DNA from 3 places in the Peribacillus sp. 05N428 genome. Region 3 is predicted to be linked to each of the others. Evidence: riboswitches for the same ligand, from Rfam matches in the RefSeq annotation. Region 3 holds a riboswitch; each other region holds the start of a gene.
What was found. A riboswitch is a leader RNA that binds a small molecule or an ion and turns the genes downstream of it on or off. The one in region 3 is predicted to bind S-adenosylmethionine.

Region 1: another riboswitch for S-adenosylmethionine. It lies ahead of metK (methionine adenosyltransferase); the one in region 3 lies ahead of mtnW (2,3-diketo-5-methylthiopentyl-1-phosphate enolase).
Region 2: another riboswitch for S-adenosylmethionine. It lies ahead of AC1DIV_RS00745 (Na+/H+ antiporter NhaC family protein); the one in region 3 lies ahead of mtnW (2,3-diketo-5-methylthiopentyl-1-phosphate enolase).

What each region holds. Positions count from the first base shown of each region.
Region 1 is NZ_JBFTMS010000042.1:30,458-38,295, reverse strand. Features, by position in the region: partial or broken gene AC1DIV_RS24930 (IS3 family transposase) at 1-38, shown strand, start outside; gene AC1DIV_RS24925 (alpha/beta hydrolase) at 112-915, opposite strand; gene AC1DIV_RS24920 (gamma carbonic anhydrase) at 1,126-1,644, shown strand; gene metK (methionine adenosyltransferase) at 2,163-3,356, opposite strand; SAM riboswitch class I at 3,520-3,682, opposite strand; gene pckA (phosphoenolpyruvate carboxykinase (ATP)) at 4,112-5,698, shown strand; gene AC1DIV_RS24905 (nucleotide sugar dehydrogenase) at 6,334-7,635, opposite strand; gene AC1DIV_RS24900 (glycosyltransferase) at 7,677-7,838, opposite strand, start outside.
Region 2 is NZ_JBFTMS010000001.1:168,457-176,294, forward strand. Features, by position in the region: gene ppsA (phosphoenolpyruvate synthase) at 1-2,175, shown strand, start outside; gene hutG (formimidoylglutamase) at 2,615-3,571, shown strand; gene AC1DIV_RS00735 (hypothetical protein) at 3,895-4,050, shown strand; gene AC1DIV_RS00740 (SOS response-associated peptidase) at 4,110-4,781, shown strand; SAM riboswitch class I at 5,117-5,224, shown strand; gene AC1DIV_RS00745 (Na+/H+ antiporter NhaC family protein) at 5,413-6,720, shown strand; gene AC1DIV_RS00750 (chromate transporter) at 6,919-7,464, opposite strand; gene AC1DIV_RS00755 (chromate transporter) at 7,513-7,838, opposite strand, start outside.
Region 3 is NZ_JBFTMS010000019.1:33,657-41,494, reverse strand. Features, by position in the region: gene AC1DIV_RS17570 (YncE family protein) at 1-685, opposite strand, end outside; gene AC1DIV_RS17565 (hypothetical protein) at 806-1,072, opposite strand; gene AC1DIV_RS17560 (hypothetical protein) at 1,184-1,426, shown strand; partial or broken gene AC1DIV_RS17555 (DUF2188 domain-containing protein) at 1,484-1,630, opposite strand; gene AC1DIV_RS17550 (CobW family GTP-binding protein) at 1,697-2,623, opposite strand; gene AC1DIV_RS17545 (cupin domain-containing protein) at 2,747-3,280, opposite strand; gene AC1DIV_RS17540 (methylthioribulose 1-phosphate dehydratase) at 3,305-3,934, opposite strand; gene AC1DIV_RS17535 (2-hydroxy-3-keto-5-methylthiopentenyl-1-phosphate phosphatase) at 3,931-4,590, opposite strand; gene mtnW (2,3-diketo-5-methylthiopentyl-1-phosphate enolase) at 4,597-5,829, opposite strand; SAM riboswitch class I at 5,938-6,091, opposite strand; gene AC1DIV_RS17525 (aminotransferase class I/II-fold pyridoxal phosphate-dependent enzyme) at 6,210-7,382, opposite strand; gene AC1DIV_RS17520 (carbon-nitrogen family hydrolase) at 7,482-7,838, shown strand, end outside.

The DNA of each region.
Region 1 (7,838 bases), on a different contig from region 3:
CGATAGAATACCGAACTCAGGTCTTAGAAGCTGCTTAAATTATATGTCTAACTTTATTGGGTCAGATCACAAACTTCGGCAGTTTTTCATTTATCCTGAAGTATGTACGGATCAAACGACATACCCTAATATCTTTAAACGGTTTTCAACAAAACTCAGCGCATATTGAAATACATCATCACGCTCCGGTTCATTGAAGATTTCATGATAAAGCTTCGGCCATTCCTTATATTGCTTTTCACTGGCCAAATTATAATTGAACCACTCACGAACCGCCTTCTTGTTCACGATTCGGTCATCTCCGCCCTGCATCACCAAAAGCGGCACATCCTGAAATTCAGGAATCTCTTCAAAAGCATCCTTCATAGCCTGTGCAAGCTCGCGATACCAGCGAACCGAAACCTTTGTGATATATAATGTATCGTTTCTATCGGATTCACGAATTTCCGCACTTCTCGTCGCCATTTCAGGTGTCAATCCGGAATCCACCCTGAACTGAGGCATAACGATGTTCAAACCATGCGAGAGCATTGTAAGGAACTTCCGCGGCTTCGTCACGAGGCCCAAGCAAGGAGAAGAAAGAATCACTCCTGCAATGTCCCATTCCTCTTCCTGAAGAAGGCGTATCGAAATCAAACCGCCCATGCTGTGTCCAAGTAAAAAGACCGGCAACGAATATTCATAAGCCTCTTCTATCCAGCTTTTCACTTCGTCCAAATACTCATCAAAGGAATCGATATGTCCCCGGTAGGCGCGAGTAGTCATACCCTGCCCAGGAAGGTCGCCCATGACGACATGGTATCCAGCTGAAAGCCACATTTGTGTTACCCACTTATAACGTCCGTGATGTTCCATTGCCCCATGAATGATGACAATGACGCCCTTTGCGTCTCCTTCTGTCTCCCATTTCCACATTCGAAATCCCCCTTTCACTTTTCACTTGTTGTGTACGATCCATGATAGTTGAAATAATATATATAAATTATAACCATATTCGTGATTTTCGACAAAAAAGAAATCTAACAAGTTGTACATTGCTATTATAAATAGCCAAGTGTATTTGCATACGGTATATTAAAATAATACATAAAAACATTCACTTCGGAAAGGAAATGATTGAAAATGATTATTTATCCGTATAAAGGCAAAGAACCTGAAATTGCTGAAAGCGCTTATATTGCTGAAAATGCTGTCGTCACAGGTGATGTCAAAATTGGTGACGAAACATCAATCTGGTTCAATTCCGTCATTCGCGGTGATGTATCCCCAACCATCATCGGAAAAAAAGTCAGTATACAGGATAACAGCATCCTGCACCAAAGCCCAAATAATCCATTGATCATCGAGGATGAAGTAACCATTGGCCATCAGGTCATATTACATAGCTGTAAAATCCGCAAAGGAGCTTTAATCGGCATGGGATCGATTGTACTTGATGAAGCCGAAATCGGCGAAGGGGCTTTCATCGGTGCCGGCAGTCTCGTTCCCCAAGGCAAAGTCATTCCACCGAACATGTTGGCATTCGGACGTCCAGCTAAAGTCATCCGCGAAATCAACGAAGAAGATCGTCAGGATATGGAACGCATCGTACGCGAATACGCCGAAAAAGGCCAATACTATAAAACGGCGGAACGAATAAAGTAATGCACGAGCACTTGACTGAAAATTACGAGTATTTGAACGCAACTCACGAGTATATCGCTGAAATTCACGAGTATTTGCTCCTAACTTACGAGTATTTGCTCCAAACTCACGAGTAAATCGCTGAAATTCACGAGTATTGCTCCAAATTCACGAGTAAATTGCTGAAACTCACGAGTATTTGCTCCAAACTCACGAGTAAATGCTGAAACTCACCAGTATTGCTCCAAATTCACGAGTAAATTGCTGAAACTCACGAGTATTTGCTCCAAATTCACGAGTAAATTGCTGAAACTCACGAGTATTTGCTCCAAATTCACGAGTAAATTGCTGAAACTCACGAGTATTTGCTCCAAACTCACGAGTATTTGCTCAAAACTCACGAGTAAATCGCTCTAACTCACGAGTATGGCCCTTAAAGTTGAATTTCTTTGGGATTTCTTGAATTATTCCCGCAGACGGCTAAGTTAATCCATAAAAAAGGTGCCCCGCTAATAGCGGGACACCTTTTTTTATATGAATTACGCTTGTGCTTTTAATGTTTCTGCTTTGTCCGTGCGTTCCCATGGAAGATCGACATCTGTACGGCCGAAGTGTCCGTATGCAGCTGTTTGTTTGTAGATTGGGCGACGAAGGTCAAGCATTTTGATGATTCCAGCTGGACGAAGGTCGAAGTTTGCGCGAACTAGGTCAACAAGGACTTCTTCGCTAACTGTACCAGTTCCGAACGTATCAATAGAGATCGATACAGGCTCTGCCACACCAATTGCGTATGCCAATTGAACTTCCGCTTTGTCGGCAAGGCCGGCTGCCACGATGTTTTTCGCAACGTAACGTGCAGCGTATGCAGCAGAACGGTCAACTTTAGTTGCATCCTTACCAGAGAATGCACCGCCGCCGTGACGAGCGTATCCGCCATAAGTATCAACGATGATTTTACGTCCAGTAAGACCAGCATCCCCTTGAGGTCCGCCGATTACGAAACGGCCAGTCGGGTTGATGAAGTACTTAGTATCTGCATCGATCAACTCGGCTGGAACGACAGCTTTGATCACATGTTCTTTTAGATCGGCTTGAATTTGTTCAAGCGTAATTTCTGCATCATGCTGTGTAGAGATGACGATTGTATCTACACGTACAGGACGGTTATTCTCATCATATTCCACGGTTACCTGTGTTTTACCATCAGGGCGTAGGTAAGCAAGAGTTTCATCTTTACGAACTTGAGTCAAGCGGAATGAAAGTTTATGCGCCAATGAAATCGGAAGCGGCATAAGCTCTTCTGTTTCATTACAAGCGAATCCGAACATAAGACCTTGGTCCCCTGCACCGATTGCATCGATTTCTTCATCTGACATGTTTCCTTCACGAGCTTCCAATGCTTTATCGACACCAGCTGCGATATCGGCAGACTGCTCATCAATGGAACTCAAAACGGCACAAGTTTCAGCATCGAAACCGTATTTCGCACGTGTGTAGCCAATTCCTTTAACCGTATCACGAACGATACGCGGGATATCCACGTAAGCGGACGTTGTAATTTCACCAGCAACAAGTACAAGACCTGTAGTTACACTAGTTTCACACGCAACACGTGCATTTGCATCCTTAGCTAGGATAGCATCTAAAATGGAATCTGAAATCTGATCACAAATTTTGTCCGGATGGCCCTCTGTAACAGATTCAGAAGTAAATAGACGTTTCTTTGACATCATATTTCCTCCTTGGAAGTTAGTATGTTGTAGGCATAAGCCTGATTTTTACGGAACTCGTTTCCCTCATTAGTTTCAACTATAGACACAGAATTACTTATAAAAAACACAAAAACCTTCCCTGGCAAATGAGGAAAGGTTTAAAACTCTGTCTTCTATCCTTTCACTCTTATCGTTCAAGGGTTTTTTACCTTGCTCAGGTTAGCACCATCACCACTATTCCTTGAAGACCTTCGCTTTATTTTCGGCGATCGATCTTGGAGTCAAGTTCAATATGGCAGGTTGCTGGGTTTCAAAGGGCCTGTCCCTCCACCAACTCGGGATAAGAGAATCCGTACAATTTAAGATATTATCGTATCTGGCTGGAATTTGTCAATGCTTTTCTAAAAAGAACATTTCCACCCAGAATGGCGTTCATTTGAAAAAACATGTTGATACAACGTCCTAGAGGGGTTTACAACACAAAATACGAATAGAAATGTTGTAAATTGCCATTAATAATAAAGTATTGAACATCGAAAAGGAACGACATCCTGACTTTCCCATTAGACATATATTGCTTACTAACTTCCTATTTAAATAAAATTTTCTTCATGAAAGTATATGCGATTATCCTGAATCGGTTCCTGCCGGATTAAAATGATTAATGCGGCTAGCTGAAAATAATCACAAATTAAAAGAAATAGTATAGACTAATTAAATGAATGTGTTATACTAATTGTAATCTAAAAACTCAAACAAAGGAAGGTACCTCATATATGAATTCTGTAGATGTTTCTAATGAGTTACACCAATTATTAACAGGAAACAATGTGCAAACTCAACTATCAGTTCCTCAATTGGTCGAAAAAGTACTTAGCAGAAATGAAGGCGTTTTAACATCAACCGGCGCGGTAAAAGCTGAAACTGGCAAATATACCGGTCGTTCACCTAAAGATAAATATATCGTGGAAGAAGCATCAGTTAAAGATAAAATCGATTGGGGTCCCGTGAACCGACCGATTTCCGAAGATGTGTTCAATAAACTATATAATAAAGTAGTTGACTACCTAAAAGCAAAAGAAGAGATTTTTGTTTTTAAAGGTTTCGCTGGTGCAGACGAATCATCACGTCTTCCCATCCGTGTTGTTAATGAATATGCTTGGCATAACCTTTTCGCCCATACTTTGTTCATCCGTCCAAACGAAGAGGAACTGAGAGGTCACGAAGCTGAATTCACGATCCTTTCTGCACCTAACTTCAAAGCGGACCCAGAAGTGGACGGAACTACATCCGAAACGTTCATCATCGTTTCTTTTGAACGCCGTACGATCCTGATCGGCGGAACGGAATATGCAGGAGAAATGAAAAAATCGATCTTCTCGATCATGAACTACTTACTTCCAGAGGCTGGAATCCTTCCAATGCATTGCTCTGCTAACGTAGGACGTGAAGGGGACGTCGCTTTATTCTTCGGACTGTCCGGTACAGGCAAAACAACTTTATCAGCAGACACTAGCCGTAAATTGATTGGCGATGACGAGCACGGCTGGTCTTCTAATGGCGTATTCAACATCGAAGGCGGCTGCTATGCGAAAACGATCAACCTTTCACGTGAAAAAGAACCGCAAATTTTCGACGCAATCCGTTTTGGTGCTGTATTGGAAAATGTTGTTGTTGATCCGGATACGCGTGTAGCGAACTATGATGACAGTTCATTGACTGAAAACACTCGTGCTGCTTACCAAATGCAAGCGATCGATAACATCGTGAACCCAAGTATTGCAGGACATCCAAATACAATCATTTTCTTAACAGCTGATGCTTCAGGCGTTCTGCCTCCAATCAGCAAGCTTTCCAAAGAACAGGCAATGTTCCACTTCCTAAGCGGATACACTAGTAAATTGGCTGGTACTGAAAGAGGCGTAACTTCTCCGGAGGCTACATTCTCCACTTGCTTCGGTTCACCATTCTTACCGCTTCCAGCTACACGCTATGCTGAGATGCTTGGTGATAAAATTGACGAGCACAATGCAAAAGTATACCTTGTCAACACAGGATGGACTGGCGGTGCATACGGAACTGGAAGCCGTATGAAACTTGCTTACACCCGTGCAATGGTACAAGCGGCGCTTGAAGGTGAATTAGCGAACATCGAAACGATCAAAGATGATATCTTCGGTTTGGATATCCCGCTTCATGTTCCTGGTGTTCCTGATGAAGTGCTTCAACCAATCAAGACTTGGGCAGATCCTTCCGCTTATAAAGAAGCAGCAACAGACCTTGCCGCACAATTCCGTGCAAACTTCAAGAAATTCAAAAGCGTTCCAAGTGAAATCGAAGAACTTGGCGGCCCGACAGCTTAATAAATTGTACACAAAAGGACCAAGCTCTTGCTTGGTCCTTTCAGTTTGTCGGCAAGAAATGTCACATCCCGAACCATGATTATGGATTACTTTATTAAGTGCCATGGAAGGGGAAATACCTCATCTACTGTCGAATAAAGTACCAAGTAACCCGAAATACGGCATCTTCGCTCGAACTTACTGCCATACACCCCGAAATATGGCGGCTGCGCTCGAATTTACTGCCTTGCACCCGGAATACACGTCTACTGTCGAATTCACTGCCATACAGCTCGAAATACGCCATCTGTGGTCGAAATTACTCCTTACCCGAATACACGTCTACTGTCGAATTCACTGCCATACAGCTCGAAATATGCCATCTGCTGACGAATTCACTGCCTTGCAGCCCGAAATACGGCGGCTGCGCTCGAATACTGCCTTATAACCCGAAATATGACGGCTGCGCTCGAATAATTGGCCGAGACTCTGCTAGGATGCTTGACGTACAGGAAGCGGAACTGAAACAAACTGGATCGTTTCCACGTTCTGAAAGGACCACTTTCTTGCATGGTCCTTTTTTTCATTGGAAAAGGGGCACTGTGATAGTCAGTGCCCCCTTAATCGTTATTCCGTTATCCATGTTGTCCAAATTTTTAGATGATCGCTTTATTCCTGTCTTTTTTCATGGACACCGTTTTGTATTGATATATATTGCCCAGGTTCGCCACCGGGACATCTGTTTTAGTTGCATCAATGCAATTGCGTGTATCCAGAATCAATTTATTGCTCATGAGTTTCGATAGCTTATCATAATCCATCTGTTTAAATTCATCATGGTCAGTCAGGATAAGTATCAAGTCGGCATCATTTACAGCGTCTTCCACTGATACGACTGGCATCTTTCCAGATTTGACATGCGGGTCATGCAAGGCTACATCCATGTTTTCCATTCCCATCAAGATATTGACGACATCAATGGCGGGACTTTCACGAATATCATCTACATTTCCTTTGTATGCTAGACCGAAAACAGCTACTTTTGGCTTCCGGATCCCCTCTAGCATCATCCTTATGGAATTAACGATGTAATAAGGCATCGATACGTTGGTATCACGCGCCAATTTAATGATTCTCGCATACTCCGGTGCCTTTGCAACGACGAAATACGGATCGACCGCTAAACAATGGCCGCCAACTCCTGGTCCTGGTTGGTGTATATTGACACGAGGGTGTTTGTTTGCCATCGATATGACATCCAAAACATTGATGTCCAGCTCGAAACAGATTTTCGTCAGCTCATTCGCAAGGGCGATATTGACATCCCTGAAGGTGTTTTCCATCAGTTTGGACATTTCTGCCGTTTTCGCATCGGTCTGAATGATTTCCCCTTGAACGAAGGTTTTGTAAACAAGACTTCCTTTATATGAGCATGTTTCGGTGATGCCCCCGACGATACGGTTATTATGAACCAACTCTTCAAGAATCCTTCCAGGTAAAACGCGTTCCGGACAATGTACGAGGAAAATGTCTTTTCCGATGGTAAGGCCCGTCCTCTCGATCATCGGTTTAATATGATCATCCATGCTTCTTGGCGCTATCGTCGATTCGATAATGATGACATTCCCTTTTTTGATAAAAGGAAGAATGTTTGAGGTTGCATCCATGACATGTGTTAAATCACAGGATTGGTGCATGTCCTTTTTATTTGGAGTAGGCACCGCGATGATGAAAACATCCGCATGTTCCGGGCTTAACGCAGCTCGGAACTTATTGGAAGCAATCACTTCTTCTAATACCTCATCCAATCCAGGTTCTTCGATATGGAGCCTGCCGCTATTCAAATTGGAAATAATTTCAGGATGGATATCCACGCCGACAACATCGACACCGTATTTCGCAAACATTAAAGAAGTTGGAAGTCCGATATAACCAAGTCCGATTGTACAAAGTTTCATATAAACCACTCCTATCTATTTTTCTGCTGCACTCAAATTTGTTAGGCTGTTTGATAGATTTCGATAAAGATTTCCTTCTCTTGTTTCCAATTGTATTTTTGTCGCGCCTTCAGGCAGTTTTGGCTCATTTCCGCCCTTTTTTCAGGATGCTTCAATAAGTAATTGACACCTTCGGCAATTGATTTTGGATCATGCGAATCGAC
Region 2 (7,838 bases), on a different contig from region 3:
AGTAAGTGCTGGGCTTCGCTATTTACTGATCGTGCTGTGATTTACCGAATGCAAAACGGTTTTGACCATCGCGAGGTTTATCTGTCTGTTGTTATTCAAAGGATGATTTTTCCGCAAGCTTCCGGAATACTATTTACAGCTGATCCAGTTTCCTCAAACCGCAAGGTGCTTTCGATCGATGCTAGCTTTGGGCTGGGTGAGGCACTTGTCTCTGGCTTAGTGTCTGCGGACAATTATAAAGTTCAAGAAGGTAGGATTGTGGAGAAGAAGATTTCTACCAAAAAGTTGGCTATATATGCACGAAAAGAAGGCGGAACGGTGGAAAAGGAAATTGAGCCGGGGCAGCAGGTTTTATCGACCCTGTCAGATGAGCAAGTGTTGGAGTTTGAAAGGATCGGCAGAAAGCTTGAAGCGCATTTTGGCTGTCCGCAAGATATCGAATGGTGTTTGGTTGATGATACATTTTATATTGTCCAGAGCCGTCCAATCACTACTTTATACCCCATCCCTGAAGCGAATGATCAAGAGAATCACGTCTATGTATCTGTCGGTCATCAACAAATGATGACTGACGCCATGAAACCATTGGGATTATCTTTTTGGCTGTTAACGACTCCTGCACCCATGCGTAAGGCTGGCGGAAGGCTGTTTGTTGATGTCACACATATGGTAGCTTCATCTGACAGCAGAAATATGTTAGTAGAGGCCATGGGACAACATGACCCGCTCATGAAAGACGCACTCATTAACATAATAGAGCGAGGAGATTTCATAAAATCTTTACCAAATGATAAGCAAGAACAGAGTTCCGGTAAAAGCAATAAAAGTGTGTTGTCTGCGGATTCTAGGGCACAAATTGAAAACGACCCGAAAATCGTTTCTGACTTGATTAAGCGTAGTCAAACATCGATAGAAGAATTAAAACAAAACATCCAAACGAAATCAGGATCGGATTTATTTGATTTCATTCTGGAAGATATCCAGATATTAAAGAAGATTTTATTTGACCCACAAAGTTCAGCTGTGTTTATGGCTGCTATAGATGCATCATCATGGATCAATGAAAAAATGAATAAGTGGTTAGGTGAAAAAAACGCAGCCGACACACTTTCTCAATCTGTACCAAACAATATTACTTCAGAAATGGGTCTGGCGCTATTGGATGTCGCAGATGTAATACGTCCTTATCCAGGAGTAATTGATTATTTACAACAAGTAAAAGATGATAATTTTATGGATGAACTGGTTAAGTTTGATGGTGGACAGGAAACCCAGGATGCTTTCTATGATTATCTCGGCAAATACGGAATGCGATGTACTGGAGAAATCGATATTACTAAGACTCGTTGGAGCGAAAAACCAACTACACTTGTCCCCGTGATTCTTAGTAATATCAAAAACTTTGAGCCTAATGCTAGCAATCGGAAATTTGAGCAAGGGCGACAGGAAGCTTTGAAAAAAGAACAAGAGATATTAGATCGATTGAAGCAATTACCGGATGGTGAACAAAAAGCCAAAGAAACAAAACGAATGATCAGCCTAATCCGGAATTTCATCGGTTATCGGGAATATCCAAAATACGGCATGGTTAACCGCTACTTCATTTATAAGCAGGCTTTACTCAAGGAAGCCGAACAACTCGTACAAACCAACGTTATTCATGAAAAAGAAGATATATATTATCTCACTTTTGAAGAACTTCAAGAAGTCGTACGCACAAATAAACTAGATTACCAGATGATCAGCAAACGAAAAGACGAGTACAAATTATATGAAAAACTTACTCCACCACGTGTTATCACGTCTGATGGTGAAATCATTGTAGGGGAGTATAAACGAGGAAATCTCATGGCCGAAGCTATTGTAGGTCTACCGGTTTCTTCCGGAGTTATAGAGGGCAGAGCACGTGTCATCTTAAACATGGAAGATGCAAATCTAGAAGATGGAGATATACTGGTTACAACCTTCACCGATCCTAGCTGGACACCATTATTTGTATCCATAAAAGGACTCGTCACCGAAGTTGGCGGGCTGATGACCCACGGAGCAGTCATCGCACGTGAATATGGCTTACCTGCTGTTGTCGGTGTGGTAAATGCCACCAAGCTGATAAAAGATGGGCAACGTATTCGAGTAAATGGAACAGAAGGTTATATAGAAATACTTTCGAATTAGGAGAATCAGTGAAATCATGATACTTTGCGGTTTATGGCAAAGCCCCTTGTCACTAGGTCATATAAGGGGGCAGTAACTGAAAATTGATACTAAAGTTTAGTAAGAATATCTTAAGATCGAGCCTTCTGTTAAATGTTGATTTTATATGATGCCAAAGCCCAATTTCTCGCTTACAACACCGAGAAATTGGGCTTTTTGTGGATTTTATTTATAGGCAAAATCGATTATCTCTTGCTAAATCTACTGGCTTGAGCAGCAATGTCAAACGGATAAGAGGAAGATATTCTCCAACAGATATCTCTGTCAATATCATAAATGTACGCTGAAAGCGGCTATACCTTCTATAGAAATATTAATTTTTTGTATTGGTAATTATACATTATCTCCATTATAATTTTTAAGAAAGATATTTCGGAATTTTTAAAATAAAGGAGAAATTATGTATACTCATCCGACTTTAAAATATTGGAATGGAAGAATTGATTCCCAAACTAACCTAGATAGCTTCAGATACCACCAAAGAGTGCGCTTGGCACCAATTTCAGAATTAGCCACCTCTTCCAATGCATCACGAACTTTTGGACTCATTGGCTTTAAATGTGATGAAGGAGTCAGAAGGAATAAAGGCAGGGTTGGTGCTGCCGTGGGTCCTGATCATATTAGGCAGTCGTTGGCAAAATTACCCTGTCATTTACCTTCCCAAACCGAGCTGGTGGATGCTGGCGATGTAATATGTGAAAGTACAGATATGGAAGCCGCCCAATCTCAACTGGGATCAGCTGTTGCCCGGATTTTGGAGAGTAAAGCGATTCCTATCATACTTGGGGGAGGTCACGAAACCCTGTATGGCCATTATCTTGGGATTAGGAAATCCATTGGACCAAAAGCTAGACTAGGGATTATTAATATTGACGCTCACTTTGATATGAGACCTTATGAAAATGAAACTTCATCTGGAACGATGTTTAAGCAGATTTTGGACGAAGATCAAAGTTGTGGCTATTTATGTGTCGGAATTCAGAAGCAGGGGAATACGAAGGCACTGTTTGAAACTGCAGAGAGGAGTAAGGTCGACTACATATTGGAAGAAGATTTGTCATTATACGAAATGGATGAAACGAAGCGGAGGATAAATGAATTCGCTAAGGAAAATGACTATATCATGCTTACATTATGTACGGATGTTATTGATTCAGCCTACGCACCTGGGGTAAGTGCACCATCGCCGTTTGGACTGGATCCGAAATTGGTCCGTGCCATTATTAGGCATATCGTATCGAATGAAAAGATCCTCTCATTTGATATCTCTGAAGTAAACCCTGCATTGGACGAAAATAATAAGACCGTTACATTGGCAGGGCATTTAATAAATGAGGTTTTGCTGCATTTTAAATAATGGACATGCGATGGCCGCAACTTCAATTCGGTCTTCCCGGAAAGAGCGCTTTTTTTCGTATCGACTGTTGGGGCTTTCCTTAATGTTATCTTCAGTATTGAAGCGAAAAACCTTTAAAGCGCCCAGACTGTCCATGAATCATTCATGGACAGTTTTTTACGCCTCCTTCACAAGGAATCATGGTCACAGGCATTGCTTCGTTCGACTAACCATTTAAAATATAAAGGCATGTGGATTTTCCATGACTCTGCTAAGTTCAATACTGATACTTGTGGGTTTTTGGTTTATAATAACAACCATCTAGCCTTTTGAGGAGGGATTCCATGAATGAATATAAAGTAACGGTCAGGAATGGCAGTACCTTAATTTTGTCGGAAATCATTAAAGCTGAAGATGAAAGAGAAGTCCTTGGCACTCTTTTGATTTCCAGCGAATTATTTAATCAACCATTTACTGATATCAGGATTTTAGAACGCTGATTTGTGGCTGCCCGTTCCATTTGATACACTGTAATAAATCTTAATACGGTGGCGATATTATGTGTGGACGTTTCACTCTTTTCACTGACATAGAAGAAATAAAAGAACGGTTTGATATTCGAGGGTCATTTGATGAGGAATACCAATTCAGCTACAATATTGCTCCCTCCCAATCCGTGCTCTCCGTCATTAATGACGGGGTAAGGAACCGGCTTGGATATCTTCGGTGGGGACTCATTCCTTTCTGGGCAAAAGACGAAAAAGCGGGCTACAAAATGATCAATGCCAGAGCGGAAACCATTGCTGAGAAAGCAAGCTTCAGGAATGCGTATAAGAAGAAGAGATGCTTGATAATCGCTGACTCTTTTTATGAATGGAAGAAGACACCAGAAAGAAAAATACCGATGCGAATAAAACTGAAGAATCATGCTCCATTTGGAATGGCCGGTCTCTGGGAATCCTGGAAATCTCCTGAAGGCATCAGCATCTATTCGTGCTCCGTTATAACAACCGTGCCAAATGAGCTAATGACCAGCATTCATGACCGCATGCCTGTCATCCTAAAGCCAGAAGATGAAAAAGATTGGTTGAATCCTTCCATTAATGATCCTGCATATCTGCAACAGTATTTAAAGTCATTCGATTCGGAACAGATGGAAGCATTTGAAGTATCGACAGATGTAAACTCGACTAAAAATAATACACCTAACCTAATCCAACAAATTTGCTGAGAGTTCATTAGACCTCTCAGAATGTAGACAACTTGATGAAAATCGAGTTTGTCTACATTTTTTTTATGGTTTGTACAATTTGACGTTGCCTCCAGGCACTCGCTTTTTCCGCAGAAGTCTCGTACACCCGCTCCAATCAACTTAGATTCTCTTTATGAACAGTAAGGAGTGCATGTGAAACACTTTAAAAATTAACCCTTGCGAAAATAGACAAAATGCTGTACTGTTATATTTGCTTTTCAAAACGACTTTCGATGTCACGAACTCAGGCAAGTTTCTAGCGTGGCACTTTTCTGGCAGTCATCGTAATTTTAGATAAATTATATAATGTAATCTTCTTATCAAGAGAGACGGAGGGACTGGCCCGAAGATGTCTCGGCAGCGGACTTAAATGGAGTGCTGTGCCAAATCCAGCAGGCTGATTTTCGCCTGAAAGATAAGGAGGGTGTTTTTTATAAATTAAAAGACCTCTTCTTGTTGTTAAATAGAAGGGGTCTTTTTTATGCCAGTTTTTTGCTACAGCTCCATGACTGGATAATCAGGTAGGTTCAAATTGGAGTTATTTGCGAAAACTGTTAATAGAATAGAGCTGTGACACATGTCGCGGGAAAAATAAAAAGAGGTGTACATCATGAGTGCAAACAATAAAGGGAATCCATGGGCATTGATCCCATTTGTCGTATTTTTAATTTTATTTATTGGATCCGGAATCATCACTAAAGATTTTTATTCATTTCCGGTGATTGTAGCGATATCCATTGCATCGGCAGCTGCATTGGCGATGAATCGGAAAGAGACATTCAATGAAAAGGTTGATATCTTCTGTAAAGGTGCCGGTGACGCCAATATTATGTTAATGGTAATCATTTTCCTTTTAGCCGGAGCTTTTTCCGAAGTTGCCAATGGTATGGGGGCAGTTGAATCAACAGTGAATCTTGCCTTAGCTGTTTTTCCCCAAAATCTATTAATGGTAGGAATTTTCATCATCGCTTGTTTTATTTCACTATCCATGGGGACAAGCATGGGAACGATTGTTGCCCTGGCACCTATCGGGGTTGGAATTAGTGAGCAAACAGATATTTCGCTTGCCCTTTCAATGGCGGCCGTTATTGGTGGTGCGATGTTTGGGGATAACCTTTCATTCATTTCAGATACGACAATCGCTGCTGTTCGAACTCAGGGAACGAAAATGAAGGATAAGTTTAAAGTGAATTTTTTCATCGTTTTACCTGCAGCCATCATCACATGTGCCATCCTAGGCATTTTAACGATGGGTGAACAAGCTGACATTTCCCAACAGTCTTATGATTGGGTGAAGATTCTTCCGTATCTTTGCGTATTGGTCACTGCATTGGCAGGAGTCAATGTGTTCTTGGTCCTTTCCATCGGAATCGTATTTGCCGGAATCATCGGCTTGGCTGATGGTAGTTATCAACCGTTGGGTGTCATTCAAAAAATCGGAGAAGGAATGGCGGGAATGTATGAAATCTCCTTCCTTGCCATTTTAATTGCAGGTATGGTTGCTGTAATCAAACATAATGGCGGCATCGATTATCTACTCCACCTTGTGACACGAAATAGCAAATCAAAAAAAGGGGCGGAATTCAGCATTGCGGGGCTTGTTGGTTTAACGAACCTTTCAACGGCAAATAACACGATTTCGATTATCATTGCCGGGCCACTTGCCAAAAATATTTCTGAAAAGTATGGGATTGATCCGCGGAAATCGGCGAGCGTCCTTGACATTTTTGCATGTTGTATCCAAGGGTTGATCCCATATGGAGCACAACTGCTTGTTGCAGCAGGGGTAGCAAAAATTTCTCCGTTAAGCATCTTGCCGTATTCATATTACCCAATCCTGATTGGACTTTGTGGCGTCCTTGCCATCCTGATTGGTTTTCCACGGTTGCAGCCGGGAAATGATGGATCGAAGAACTAAAAGTTAAAACAAACCCCTAAAATTTCATTGAGTTTGTCTACAGTCTGAACACCCTGAATCATTGGATGCAGGGTGTTTTCTGTATGGTAAATACATAAACATAATAAAGTTTTCTCGCACTTATATAGTATCAATCATTTTTCAATTTTTCTGCTTAATTCCGGTCCAAATTAATGATGGTTGTGTGTGAGACAACTGTCATGAATAGAGGACAACACCAACTAAACCGGAAAGAATAATTACATAGGCTGGATGCCAGCGTAATTTCATTAGGGCAAATAACGATAAACCAAAAACGAGTAATAAGCTTATCGTATGCCATGAAAAGTTCACGGCTATCATATGATTGGAAAGTGCTAAACTGATCGCTGCAAAGATGATCAAACTAGTGACAATCGGTCTTAATCCATAAAACATGGATTGAACAACTGGATAATGATTCAATTTGCTGAAAAATGTGGCTATAACGGTTACGAATATAATGGCAGGAAGCAAGATTCCTAGAGCAGATGATATGGCTCCTGCTAACCCAGCAGTCGAATAGCCAACAAGAATGGCACTATTGGCGGTGACAGGCCCTGGGGACATTCCGGAAATGGCGATTATATCGGTGAATTCCTGCGTTGTCATCCATCCATGCTGTGAGACTTCCGATTCTATTACGGGAATCATGGCGTATCCGCCTCCGAAAGATACAAAGCCGATAATAAAGAAGGTGCTAAACAACTCCCACAATTCCATCATTCCATCACATGCTTTCTTAAAAATTAGTTAGACCCTATTTTGATTCACCTATATGCCAGCACCCATGAACGGTTCGAAATCATTTTCTTCTATTTTCCTATCCTTTTTGTCCATTTTGACATCGTAACCTAATTTTCTCTTAATGGAGATGGTCACAATACCCGCTAGAGCTCCCGCTAATATAACCATCACAGGGTGAAGAAAGAAGAGGACAGGAATTCCTACTATTAAAATACAGAAAGTTGATTTGTCTACAACTGCCGATTTTCCTATCTTGATAGCCGCATATGCAATGATGGCTACTATGGAAACTCTGATCGATATGAATGCAGATTCTACCTTCGGATTATCCTGAATGAAAAAATACACAATGC
Region 3 (7,838 bases):
TAAGCTTTTTCTTCAACTCTCCAGTTTTTGCCGAATAAATATATAGATCTTCTTCCACTTGATCCCCATCACCGTGTCCTCCGATCCATATTTCATCCTTTTCTTCCCTTAATAATGTGCCTGTGCTGGAACTATGTACGGGAAATTCGAAATCGACCTTTTTCGTTTCAAGATTTATCACTGAACATTTGGTATCACCAAAATTAATAACATACAATCGATTCGCTTGCTCTCCTTGAAGAACGGTCAAGGGGCTTTTACCAACCTTGACAATATCCTGTTCCTCCCCATCAGCATTTAAAAAATAAATGGAGTGATTCGATTGATTGACCGCCACGATGCTTTTACCATCACGTAACAACTGCATATTGACGATCCCTTTCCCAATTTCCCAACTGTTTATCAGTTTTCCTGCAGATAAAGAGTACACTTGGACTTTCTCCATCTCTTTTCCATAAAGCAGGATAGTATCTTTGTCTGCCAGGAGCAGGGCTCCGGTAAATGGTTCTGAAATATCCCATTTTGCAAAAGCATGATAGTTTTCGTCTATGAAAGTCAGTGATGTATCCTTGATATTGACAGTTGCCAGGAAAGATTGACTTTTATTGATTTTAGTAAATGCATTACCGCTATTACACCCCGTAAGCAGTACGATGGCAAGAAAAAGCACAATGCCCCACTTCATAATTTTAAGCTCCTTATTCATTAAATATCTATTTTTAAAAAATTTTAACAATGATTTGTGAAAAAAGTATGAAGCATAAAAGAATATTTGCTAACAAGCATCCGTATCACACTCGAAAAATCATAATCTTTCCAATTCAGTGATATAGGCCATTACAATCGCATTTTTCATTTCTTCCGAAAGCGAAGATTCCATCACGCGTTTAATAGAAAGGTAAAATTTCTCCAATACTGGTTTTCGGGCGCGGGGATGGGCATTTTCATCCAAAAGCTCTCGTCGGATGAGTTCCGGCAACACTTCCCTTCCCCCTCCATCGTTCACCTTACGATTGTTCCATATGCTTAAATAAGCCACCAGTAATTCTTCTTGCCTGACAGTTTCTTTCATAGTATCCCTTCCATCCATTACTAATTTATACATATTAATGTTCAAGTTTGTAAAGACTATCTTCATAATAAGATATCATGCTTTTTAAAATCCAAAAAAGGAGTGAGTACAATGTCTCAAGTATACCGCTGTCCGAATTGCCGGACAAATAAATCTCGCTTCAATCTCATTCAGCAAGTAGCAACACCCATTAAAAAGGATCCCCAATCCGGTGAGATTGTTGAACAATATTCGAACGACTCCCTTCTGCCATTCCATCTAGCATATAATGGTCCTGAAGTTCGGGTTCAGTGTGCTGCCTGCGGATTGATAGAAGACGAAAAGACATTTGCCGCCTTTGGAATGCAACAATAAAAATGGTCAGACCCCTATGTGGGTCTGACCATTTTCTCAATCATTTCCTACTGACATCTTAGCCCGGTCTATGGCAATTGGAATGGCTTTTCCATCCTCATATCCTTCATCCAATAATGCATTTGCGATTTCTATAGCCTTTTCCCTAACATCTTTATCTAGATTCTTCATCGAGTTTGGGTAATCGTTCTTATTCCATGGCACTAATACCGCCTCCTTAATAAGAAAGTCTTCTTTTCATGTTTCCCTTCTTTAATGGGCGGTAAACGTTTATCGGGCCGCTTTCGCTTCCAAAGCTTTCAACTGACCGATCAACATTTCCTTTTCCAACTTTTCCCCGATCATGACGATATTCAATGGCATTTTCATCATTTCATTCATATACATCGGCATTCCGTAAGAGTATTGGAATAAATGCGGGTATTGTGAATGTGTAAAGGAAATATATCCTTTCATTCGATAGACCGTTTCCGGCAGAGCCCTAAGCCACTCTTCAAAGTCGGTTTGTGCCACAGCACCTTCAAATGTATGAACGATTGCAGTTAAGTGCAAATGGTCATGTACATCAAGCTTTTGATGTCCATTATGCCTTTTTCTTTGCATTTGCTGCAATGATGCCAAGGAAACGGCTGCATACTCCGTCAATAAACATACAGCATCCGTATTCAGCGCCTGTATCGTATATATTAGCTGTGCGGCCTTCATCTCACTTACCATATCCGCTTTATTCAATAAAATGAAATCGGCATGATGGATTTGCTCTGCAAGCAGCTGTCGAAGCTGCGGAGACAGTTCCTCCCGATCGCGCCACCTTAATAAATCGACGACCGTGATGATCCCTTTATATTCCAGCTTTTTGGCGAAAATCGGCGACATGATGCCATCCAATACTTCAACTGGATGAGCTGCACCCGTCGTTTCAATATAAACCGCATCCAGTTCATTTTCGGTTAGTAACTCATGAAGCTGAACCTCCAGTTTATCTTGAATTGTGCAGCAAATGCACCCGTCAAACAACTCCTTCAGAGGCACTCCATCACCAATGAGTCCGCTGTCAACCGATACACTGCCGAGCTCATTTAAAAGCACTGCCACTTTTCTGCCCGCTTCACTTTCCTGTTTTAAAATATTTCGAAGAAGCGTCGTTTTCCCGCTGCCGAGAAAGCCGCCCAATATGTACACTTCGGTCGTTTTCATTCTTATCTGCTCCTAAATCCGGTTAAATTCGATTCCGTTAAATTTTATCATAATTAGCTTACTAAAGCACTTGCCGGATTCACATAAAAAAACCAGCCCGTAAGCTGGTTTTTCAACATTGATTCATGCTTGAACTTCGTCTTTTTCGTAAATCGGCACCCATCCCGCAGCTGTTACGAAAATCCGGACAGCAACAGTTTTCCTATCTTCCGCGAGCGTGAAATAATGTCTTGTTGATTCTGGTACACTAATAAGATCTCCTGGATTAAGCCGTACATCAAACCACTGTTTATCATTGCCTTCAATGGCAAAGATACTCGTTCCGCCTGCTATGAAACGCACTTCATCATCTTCGTGATGGTGTTCCTGCTTAAAGTTTTCAAGCATTTGATCCAAGTTCGGGTTTGCATCGGATAATGTGATGATATCATGGGCTTTATAGCCTCTTCTTTCAGAGATTTCCGCTATCTCTGACTGGAATGTTACAAGGATTTCCTCCTTGTCAGCATCTGTTAAATCGTATTTTTCCACAAGATGGGCAGGTAATTTAGAAATGTCCCATTGCTCATAAATAACCCCTTGTGTTTCTAAAAAACCTTTTACCTGTTCACCGTTTTCAATAACCTCGTTTGTTTCATGGAATCTGATCGTTGCCATCATTCATTCCTCCTCTATGAGTATTTATCTTATAGAACCTGCAAACGCCTTTTGTTGATTAAGCAACAGTTGATATTGAAATAAAAATTCGCAAGCTTCAAGTATTCTTTTTGCTTCGAATCCGCTTTTGCCCCAAACCGTAATGCCATGATTGCGTATCAGCACAGCGCCAGAGTCTCCTTCGACATGCGGCTTGAACTTATCGGATAGCAGCGGAATGTCAGCGTGATTATATATGATTGGAATCCGAAGCTCCGAATCTTCATCCCACCGACCGGTCGCTTTAATGATTTCATGATTACGAAAGGAAACTTGGCCTTCATCTCCATACAATTCCGATATCACATTATTTTCAACTGTATGGACATGAAGTACACAGTTCGCATTGGTTTTTCGGTAAATGTCTGTATGAAGTAAAGTTTCGGCCGATGGTCTTAGGTTCGTTTCTTCAACTGGTTTTCCTTTTAAATCCACCAGTAAAAAGTCCGAATCCGATTGCTTCCTTTTATCCTTACCGCTTGCGGTAATATAAAAGAAAGGGCTTTTGGGTTCGCGGATGGACAAATTCCCGCTAGTTCCCATAAACCAATCCCTTTCGGCCAGTTCAGCTTTAATATCTGCCAACTCCTGCCATTCTTTAGAATGAGTGTTCACGCTTTAACCACCTCCTGCTGCTTTATAATGTCAATTACATCAAAAAATGTTTCGAATCCTTGATGTGGAATTCCTTCCCTATCGCATTTTTCAAGCAGTATGTCACGGGCTATGACAAAATCGGCCTGTTTTGCCGCTTCAAAATCCGTCACTGAATCTCCAATAACGAGTTTAAAATCTTCCGGGCCCGTAATTTTCCTCATAATGGATGGCTTGCAGCAACCGCAATCATTATTACATTGATCATCACAAGCATGTGGCCACTCAATATAAATCTTTTCCTTATCAAAAAATGCATGGTTGCAATACACGGACTCTGTTGGCAAGATATCATTCAAAAGGGGTGCAATGAAAAAATCCATGCCCCCGCTTACAATATATAAAGGGATATTGGCTTGTTTCGTATACTCAACGAATTCATAAAACCCCGGACGAATGCCGGCCGTTTTTCTTACATATTGGATGATGTCATCCTTCAAGCCACTATCAAGCAGGGAAAACATATCCCCAACTCCTGAAGATATACTGATTTTTTGCTGAAGGACACCGTCTTTCAACGCTTCCCATTCCGGAGGCGCAAATTTCTTCATAATTGAAATGATATTATCTGTGTTGGTGATCGTTCCGTCAAAATCACAAAAGATGATCGGTTTCATTATTTCTTATAGGCCTCCCCACAACACAAGAGCTTTTTTTAGGGTTTCTTCCTCAGCCGCCGCTTCAGAAAGTTCCTTTCCTGCCAGAACGGCTTCCACAGCAGAACGGAAAGCCTTGGCACCGCCCTCTGCTCCGTCAGGGTGCCCGTGAATTCCGCCTCCGGCATTAATCACACTATCAAGCCCGAAATCCTTGATCAGGTCCGGAACCATGCCCGGATGAATGCCTGCAGAAGGAACAGGGAAGGCTTTTTTCCATGAAAGTTCATCTTTTGTCAGAGCTTCAGCAATCGCTAAGGTCTCCGTTTTTTCAAGTGCGACATTTCCATAAGGAGAAGGGAATAAAGATAAATCCGCGCCTGATAACCTTACTAATTTACCAAGCAATAATGGATAGCCGATACCATAAAATGATGAAGATGCCAATGCCCCGCTATATGCGGGGTGCGCCATGATCGGCAGCTTGATACGATCATGTTCACTCAAGGCCTGCAATACATCCAAACCATATGTATGAACGTTGAACAATAAAGCATCTGCCCCTGCTTCAGCCGCTTGCTCTGCCTTATCCAATAATTCAAAAGTTTTCCCTGATAGATTGACAGCATATAAAGTACGGTGGCCAGTGGTTTCATAGACTTCATTCAATATTCTTTTTCCCGTTTTTATTCTATCGAAAAATGGAGTCAGTTCCTGGTCGAAGAGGATCTCATCATCCTTAACCAGGTCGACACCTCCCAATGCTTGTTGCCTCAGTTGCTCATTATGAAATGTTAGGTCTCTTCCCAATACACCTTTAAAAATGCTCATCACCAAGGGCCGGTTAAATACGCCAAGCTTTTCCCTTATGCCTTCAATGCCAAATTGCGGCCCGGGAAAGGCTTTTTGAATATCACCGACAAAATCCAAGTCGATAAGTTTTATTTCACCGTCCAATGAGAGTTTGCCGAAGACCGTCGTAAGGATTGCAGGTAAATCATTGGAGAAATTCCTTGCCGGATAGGCAATTTTAATCAGCGAACGGTATACTTTCCGATTAAAGTAGCTGTTTGCCCTCTCTTCTTCAGAGAGGGGTGTCACCGATACGACGCGTCCCTTATGTTTTTCCAGTTGTTTCTGTACCAAATGTGGCAAGTCCGTCCATGTCCCGACAGTCAGACCCAAGGCAATGCTCTCTGCTTTTTTCTCATGATTTCCATTAAAGTCATGAATTAAATAAGTAGCGACTATCTCGCTCATCTGATCACTCCTATAACACGTTAGTAAACTCTCGATGTCATTATTGGCCTGAGATGGTCTCAAAATGGCAAAAGCCCCTTCATAAAGAAGAGGCTTTAAAAAGCCATCTTCTTATCTCCCAGCCATCGGCTGCAAGAATTAGCACCGTGCCTTGTGGATTTCAAAAAAATCCGGCGGAAGGATTCCGCCCCATTTTACAATGGAATTACGGTCGGTTGCTGGGCTTCATCGGGCTAGTCCCTCCACCTGCTCAAAATAAGAAAACGCTGATATATAAGTTGCATCCAAGTATCGAAAGATTAAGAATTTATTTTGTATTCTGACAGGTAATTCCTACTTTGTCAATAAGTTTTAACTATTTAAAGGTGAATCATATTGCATTAAAATAAGTTTAATGTACGTATTCGTTCCACAGCCTCTTGCAGCCGTTCTTCCGAAGTCAGTAGCCCTACCCTGACATAACCTTCGCCAAATTCACCGAACCCATTCCCTGCGGCAACAGCTACATGGGCATGCGTTAATAAATAGTCCGCAAAACTCTCGGACGTAAAACCTTCAGGTACTTTGAGCCAGGCAAAAAACGATGCCGCTGGAGCTTTGACATCCCAGCCGATGGCCCTCAATCCCTCAATGAAAACATTCCTTCGCCCCTCGTACATCTGCACTAACTTCTCTACACAGGTCTGTGAGTCAAGCAAAGCGCTTGCCGCAGCTTCTTGTATCGCCGGGAAAAGACTCACATAAAGATGGTCTTGTAATAGTTCAAGAGCTTCTATTACACTCTTATTGCCCACTGCGAAGCCGACTCTCCACCCTGCCATATTGTATGTTTTCGATAGAGTGTATATTTCAACTCCTACATCCTTCGCTCCCTCCGCCTGGAGAAAACTTATCGGTTTTTTTCCGTCGAATCCTATCGCCCCATAGGCGAAATCATGGACCACACATATTGAATGTTCTTTTGCAAAGGAGACGGTTTCATCAAAGAAACTTTCAGTTGCAGAAGCGCCTGTGGGATTATTCGGATAATTCAAGAACATCATTTTGGCTTTATCAAGAACTTCTTTATGTATGTCATCGTATTTCGGAAGAAAATCATTTTCTTCTGTCAAGGGCATCAGTTCGGTCTTTGCCTGGGCTAAAACAACACCGGAAAGATAATCCGGATAGCCGGGATCTGGAACAAGGATCGTATCACCTGGATTCAATAAACACTGCGGAAGTTCGACAAGACCTGCCTTGCCCCCGAAGAGAATCGCCACTTCACTTTTCGGATCCAGCTTGACACCGTATTCTCGTTCATAAAAGACGGCAGCAGCATCTTTTAAATATTGATGTCCCCGGAATGGCGAATATTTATGATTAATCGTTTTTTCAGCAGCAGACTGCAAACTTTTGACGATATGTTCCGGCGTCGGCTGATCAGGGTTTCCCTGGCCTAAATTAATGACATCATGTCCTTGCTCCGTGATTGCATTGACTTTTGCGACCAGTGAAGCAAAAAACTGCTTGGGCAGGTCCTGAAGCAGTCCGGATTTTTCGAATTGCACCATTTATACACCTTCTCTGAAATTTCTTGAAATTCTAGTCACAAATGATATATGTTTATCGTAGTCTTGTAAAGCATTTTTTACGTGTGGGGGTTTTAAACGATGAAGTGGAAAATAGCTTGTATTCAAATGGATATAGCCTTCGGGCAACCGGATATCAATTTTCAGGTTGCAGAACAATGGATGGAAAAAGCAGCTCGGTCCGAACCCGATATCGTCATATTACCAGAGCTTTGGACAACCGGATACGACTTGACCAGGCTGAATGAGATTGCTGATCAAGAGGCAGAAAAAACGATTGAATTTCTTAAAACACAGGCACAGAAACACCAGATTCACATCATCGGCGGTTCCATTGCGAAAAAAACAAGCAAGGGAATCTATAACACCATGATCATCATCGATAAACACGGAAAGCTCATTAAAGAATATGATAAGCTTCACTTATTTCAATTAATG